DNA from 3 places in the Brasilonema angustatum genome. Region 2 is predicted to be linked to each of the others. Evidence: riboswitches for the same ligand, from Rfam matches in the RefSeq annotation. Region 2 holds a riboswitch; each other region holds the start of a gene.

Region 1 (2,204 bases), on a different contig from region 2:
GATAAAGTCTCGTCGCTTCCAGTTATTTGTGTTATCGTCACTCATGAACAACCTCCTGCGGCGGCGAAATGACTCAGAATAATAACGAGGGATACAAAGTTCTTGTTTGGACTGTCACATACTTTATTCGTGTACACGAATAGCAGGTAGGCTGCTTGTAAAACAGTGAATTTGTTCTTTGAATTTTAAATGGCTTATCTGTCTGACTTACAATTGATGAGTTTTTTAAAAAGGTCAGATTTCATCAGAGGTGATAATACGGTGGTGCGATAATGCAGTGGTAAGCACCATATATTTGATGAAGAACTAATTTGAACTTATCGGGCGACGAGTGACAAAAGCTTGTATTCTGCCTATGGCGTAATCAAGCAACAACCCTGTTAAGCCGATGACTAGCACAGCAAGAAAAACGGAATTGAGATTTAGGCGACTCCACTCATCCCAGACAAAAAAGCCAATCCCAATACCACCTGTAAGCATTTCTACAGCAACAATAACTAACCAGGCAATGCCTATACTAATTCGCAAACCTGTAAAAATGTATGGTAAACTTGCAGGCCAAATAATTTTTGTAATTCTTCGCCAACGGGGCATTTCAAGAACTCGTGCCACATCTATATAATCTTTGGAAACACTGGAAACTCCCAGAGCAGTGTTAATAATTGTTGGCCACAAAGAAGTGATGAAAATCACGAATATTGCCGATGGATCTGCCAAATTAAATATAGCTAAAGCAATAGGAAGCCATGCCAGGGGTGATACTGGTTTGAAGATTTGAATAACGGGATTAAGAACCATCATTGCCGTTCTTGACATCCCGATGAGAAAACCAACAGGAATCGCGACTAAAGCACCTAGAGTGAAACCTAATAAGACCCGTCGAATACTTGCGATTAATAGCCAGCCAATACCTAAGTTGCCTGGCCCTCTTTGGAAAAATGGGTTAAGGATGTAATCTAAATTTGCTGCTAACGCTTCAGGTGGCGTGGGCATCAACTCATGATTAGCAAGCGCAACAATCCACCACACAACAATAACGCCTAAAAAACCAAGCAAAGGTAGCAAGAAAGCATCCCGTACAATAATAGGTTTAGCGCGTTTCCAAGTTGTTCGACTAGCAACCGCCAAAATGGCAGCTACATTAAGTTGAAACACCATGTATGACCTCAACAGACTTTACGCAGGTACAATTAGTCCGAGCAGTACCAGCCAAGGATACTGATGAGATCACAACATTACAATAATGCTGCCTCTTCAGTCTCCTCTCATTGCCTACGAAGTTAGCTGACGGGCTAGGGTTGAGAGATACCCCTCTTATAGAAGAAGCAAAAAACAAGAAGCGAAAAGATACATCTACTCTTTGTTCCTTCTAGTTAAGATACGCCCCATACTTTGGTTCCTCCGCTCCAACTGATGCAATGCAATTCATTGGATTAGGCTGACTTACTCTATTTTGATAAATGTAACACCAGTAAATAGTTGCGTCAAGCAACCCTAGGATATACTTTTTTTGGCTAGAAGACTAGTTTTCTTAGAAAGCAAATTCATCTAAATGATAGATGAATAAAGATATTTACGAAAATATGTATTTTTATTTCTAATTATTACATATTTTTAGTAAAAACAATGTAATATTCCTATGCTTAGGATCTAGATCATAGAATGATTTATTCTATTTGTTGTATATTTATCCACCCATGAGTGATGAAAGATTTTAGTCAATTGCTGCGGGATAAAACTCAGAGGATTATAAAACAATGGCTGGAAGCTGTTCGTAGGGATAAAAAGATTTCCAGCACCAATCATCTAAGCCGTACAGCTATTGAAAATCATCTTGACCATGTCCTTTTGGCACTAGCAACTGTGCTTTCTCAATATCAAGATGATGAAGTCCAATCCTTAGTTCAGGCTAGTTTAGAGCATGGAACTCTTAGGGCGGAACAAGGTTTCGATGCAGCAGAAATTGCACGAGAGTATCGGCTTTTGCGTAACACAATATTTGTCACTTTAGAGCCAGAATTCCTGCAAGCATCAGCAAAAGAAGTAATGCGAGCCGTACATTTGATTGATATGGTGTTGGATGAAGCAATAGCCTATTGTTTTCAAAGTTACACAGAACAACGATTAACAGAACTAGAGCAGCTGCAAAATCACTTAACCCTTAATAATCAAGAACTAACCCGCTTAGTGCGGGCAAGTCAAGA
Region 2 (2,204 bases):
GAATGCAGTCGGGGCAAGATAAGCGCGACTGATTTAGTGCGCCCAATTTTTGGCGATATGGGCGGAGGTTGATACCCCTGCTCCACTTCGTTTCGCAAGAAGGAGGCAGCAAGTATTCTCCCTTGCTCCCGACTCCCTGCCCCCTTGCTTGTTTTGGTCCTCCGGAGCATCGCCACACAAAGTGGTAACATTGAAAACTTTACATATAGAGGAAATTCCTGCTTTCGCGCGTTGTCTGGGCGTGATAAATACCTAGATAGCAACGGAAATTTTTTAGCTTGAAAGTCTGCTATGGTGCTTGTTGTTAAAATTTGGTTTACAATTTGGTCAATCATATGATTTTTCCTAACTAGTAACAGCCAATTAAGGCTGTTGCTAATTTTTAAACTTGACAAGTACGGCAGTCATGGCGCTTGCAGTTCCCCTAAAAAATAGGTGTTTCACTACCTGAGCAATCTTTTTATTCTTGGGTATAATTTATAAAGATATGAGGTTTTACTCATATACGTTTCCTCACCAATTACTGAAGCATCCATCATAAGAGTATTATTAATACAATTCACCGTAAATATTAACTAGATAAGTTGTTAAATAGCACTCGTCCTGAGGTGGAAAGTTAAGATGCATTGACTGTTTGGACGTTTCAGTATAGTTTTAGTTAATGTATGGGTGAAACTTGCCTAATTCAATCCAGTCTGGTTGTTGAAAAACTTCAAACCTGGGTTAGAAGCGGAGGAACCAATGTATTGGGGCGAATCTTGAATGGAGAGACACCTTCCAGTCTTAGCCCGTCAGCTAACTCCGTCGGCATTGGAAGGAGTACCTATGGCATCTGCTGATTCCAAGCTGTTGTCTCCAGGTTCTCCTTGCTGGCATTGCTATCAAAACTGGCAGTGTAGACATATATCTGTTGATTTAGTTTAGGGAATATCCTGTATCTTTTGTGAATTCAAAAGTCAAAAAATCAAGTAATTGTGTGCATCTATACTAGGAATTCCCTTGACTACGAAGAATCAGCATCTTTCCCAACTAAAGGTTGAGAAGAAATTTTAACCAGTTGCACCAATTCTTAGAACTGAGGAGAAAATATGCCGATAAAAAATCAGACGTTATATACAGATGAAGTCAACTTTTTTCCCGAGCATCAATTCAGATTAATTGGAGAGTGTGCCGGAAAAAAACTTTTATTGATTGGTAGAACGAAAGCATACAATGACCCAATTGTGGCAACAAGTCAGACTGACGAGCCAAGTCAGGAAGATTTATATGCTTATGATCTTTACGAGTTAATGAAGTTTAGCCACGAGCCAGTAAAAATTCACGGGGAAATTTAAAAAAAATTTGTGGAGCAGATGCCAATATGGCTTTAGAGCGCAGACTCGACACCTTCTCGCTAGCAGCCCTGCTAGTATCCGCGCATTACGGTTTGGGGTTTGTTTTGGGAACAGCTGAGAAATCCCTAACTTTAGGGGCTGCTGGCAGTCTTTATACTGTCTCCCTTGGCTTTGGTACAATAGCTCTTTTAGGACTGGCAAAATTTTACTGGAAGCGAACAGAGCCAATTTGGACATTGCTAGGTTCTGCCTATGGAGATGGGGTAAAAGTTTTTGTCAGCCTGATGTCCTGGTTATCGCTGATTGGTATTGAAGCTGTTCAGTTGATTTCTGGAGCTTTTATCCTCAAGGTTTTCGGAATACCCACTCTCCCGACGATGGTTGTTTTGGCTATCCTGTTTGCAATCATTTCCCTACTCCCAATAGAAAAAGCAGGCTGGATATTGCGGGGGTTACTGATTCTGAACTTTTTGGCTTTGCTTTATGGACTGTGGGTGTTACACGCTTTTGGTGATTATGTGCGATCGCCCATAGAATTTGCTAGCTCACTCAAGCATATGAGTTTGCCAACTATAGTGGGCGTCTCATTGTCTACAATTCTGCTGGTACCTATAGATATGAAGTATCAGCAGTTTCTTGTTCAGGCAAAAGATGTACACAGCCTGTATCGAGGATGTACTTTAGCCGCAATTTTGCTGCTACTGCTTGCTTTTTTACCTTCAACAGTTGTTGTCGCAGCACAGAACGCAGGAATTTTGCCTGCTGGTATTGATGGTAAAGAAACTCTCCCGTTTATCCTAGCCTGGGTCGGCGGTGGCATCGACAAGCCTTTGGGTATACTGGTGATTGTGTCTTTACTGGTTCCCGCGC
Region 3 (2,204 bases), on a different contig from region 2:
ATTGATCTCGCCAATTTGGGTTGAGCAAAATCCGGTCAATAGCAGTAGCAAAAGCGACTTCATCTTTAGGGGGAACGAGTAACCCAGTCACTTCAGGTACGACTGTAAATTGCAGCCCCCCAACATCACTAGCCACGACTGGAGTCTGACTAGCCATTGCTTCTATTGCAACTAAACCAAAAGGTTCGTAGTGACTAGGTACAACACAAACATCTGCTGCTGCATAGTAGGAGGGAAGAACAGCCTCATCTAGGCGACCTGGAAAGGTTATACAGTCTTCCAATCCGAGTTCAGCGACAATGCTTGCGATGCGATCGCGCTCGATCCCATCACAATGACCTGGACGATAACCACCTCCAATAACAAGTTGTAGGTTAGTATGACCCCGCAAACTAGATTTTGCAACGGCTCGTACTAATGTTTCAATTCCCTTGCGTCGATCAAAACGACCTACGTAGAGAATCATCCTAACATCAGGTGCAATTCCCAACTCCTGCCGTGCGGCAGACCTTTGAATCAACCCAAACTTATCGATATCAGTCCCACAGGGGATGACTTCGATTTTTCCTTTAGTGGAAACGAGTCTTCGCATATGTTGCTGTTCTTGAGGACTTGTTGCAACAACCCGATCTACACTTTCTAGACAGGCTTTCTCAACGGCTATTCGCTTGCTAGCAATTGCTGGAATCTCAGAGATAGCATTGTACTTGACTGTTCCTAAAGAGTGGTAAGTATGTAACTGAATTAATGGTTGCTGTTTTTTGAGTTCCATACCCACCCACGAGGACAACCAATAGTTAGTATGAATCAAAGGGTACTGAAATCCTTGCTCCTGCTGGAATGCCTGAAACTCTGCAATAAATTCTGGTAGATGCTCGAATAAGTGATCTCGCCCTATAAACTCAGTAGATCCAGTCTTCAATCGGATCGTGCGACATAATGGTCCATGCTGCACTATCGTAGCCTGCTGTGGACTACTTTGGCGGGTGAACATATCCACCTGCCAACCTTGCTGAGCAAGTGCATAACCAACTTGACGCACATAGACATTTTGTCCTCCAGCCTCTTCCTGTCCAATTTCTGCAGCAGGATCTCCATCAACAGAAATTAGAGCTATGCGATGTTTTCTCGTCGGTAACATAGTTGAACTTCACCATATAGCGATTTTTCCTGCCTCAACAGACCGGAAGAAAAGGTAATATGGTCTTTTCCTCGTAGTCAAGGGCAGGTACAACGAAGCGCACAGATACCAGCCAAGGACACTGACGAGAATAATGCATTACTGATAAGAATGCGGCTCGTTCAGTCTCCTCTCAATGCCGACGAAGTTAGCTGACGGGCTAGGACTGAGAGATGTCCCTCTCACAGAACAGAAGAAAGAAAAAAAAAGACAGGAAAAAAAACCGGAGTAATTTTGTCTTTTTTCATTCTTCATTTTTCATTCTTCGCTCTCCTATGAGATTAGCCCCAAACTTGGTTCCTCCGCTCCAGGCTTACCCCGATGTAACAAAATGTTTTGGGCAATCCGTGGATTAGGCAGACTCATGTAAATTTGTTAATTATTGTATCTGTAAATGTAACTTAAGTCAACCTCTTTGTGAAATTCATTTCTGCAAACTACAAGCAATCATGTGCTCTCATGATGTTCCATTGCAAGTGTATGCAAACACTTAACAGCATTATCTGGCGGTATCGCCAAGTGAAATGATTAGGTACATATTGCGTTTTAGGGTAATATTGCGTTCTTTGTATAAACGTTATCTCCGATTATATATTCGTTGTAGAAAAAAAGTAAGCATGAAACATAAGTTAATAAAACGATATATTTTTTTATCAATCAAAACTTCATGTATCATTTGTGGGCAAAGATCTCTGAGTATTGGTTAAGTAACTCGGCACGATAAAATCAATGTATGTTGAGTTTTGTAACAACTGTGGAATGACATATTTTTTGGCTATTTATAGCAATCCGTGCAGGAGTTGTGAAATTACTCATTGAGGTAGGGAACGCTTAACGCTTAACGCTTAACAGGGAAGAAGAATCTACAAATTTACTTTGTTTTTTCACAAATGAAATAGGACTGCTATATTTATTTGACATTTTGTTACAGAAGTTGATTTTTTAATGCCGACTTACTTACTTCACCACAATAATTTTGAAAGATTGCGTTCTTCAGAGTCCCGATTTCTTGAATAAACCGGGA

Evidence for each region. Region 2 has a riboswitch for cyclic di-AMP ahead of AC5JM2_RS33875 (hypothetical protein). Riboswitches for the same ligand answer to the same signal wherever they lie in the genome.
Region 1: linked by a shared signal. The riboswitch ahead of ntrB (nitrate ABC transporter permease) and the one ahead of AC5JM2_RS33875 (hypothetical protein) in region 2 are both predicted to bind cyclic di-AMP.
Region 3: linked by a shared signal. The riboswitch ahead of AC5JM2_RS20510 (glycosyltransferase) and the one ahead of AC5JM2_RS33875 (hypothetical protein) in region 2 are both predicted to bind cyclic di-AMP.

What each region holds. Positions count from the first base shown of each region.
Region 1 covers NZ_JCACKO010000047.1:36,100-38,303, reverse strand. The annotation lists gene AC5JM2_RS10890 (ABC transporter substrate-binding protein) at 1-45, opposite strand, end outside; gene ntrB (nitrate ABC transporter permease) at 307-1,158, opposite strand; cyclic di-AMP (ydaO/yuaA leader) riboswitch at 1,255-1,450, opposite strand; gene AC5JM2_RS10880 (sensor histidine kinase) at 1,705-2,204, shown strand, end outside.
Region 2 covers NZ_JCACKO010000154.1:52,158-54,361, reverse strand. The annotation lists cyclic di-AMP (ydaO/yuaA leader) riboswitch at 706-825, shown strand; gene AC5JM2_RS33875 (hypothetical protein) at 1,089-1,334, shown strand; gene AC5JM2_RS33870 (SLC5/6 family protein) at 1,361-2,204, shown strand, end outside.
Region 3 covers NZ_JCACKO010000118.1:188,627-190,830, forward strand. The annotation lists gene AC5JM2_RS20510 (glycosyltransferase) at 1-1,141, opposite strand, end outside; cyclic di-AMP (ydaO/yuaA leader) riboswitch at 1,303-1,533, opposite strand.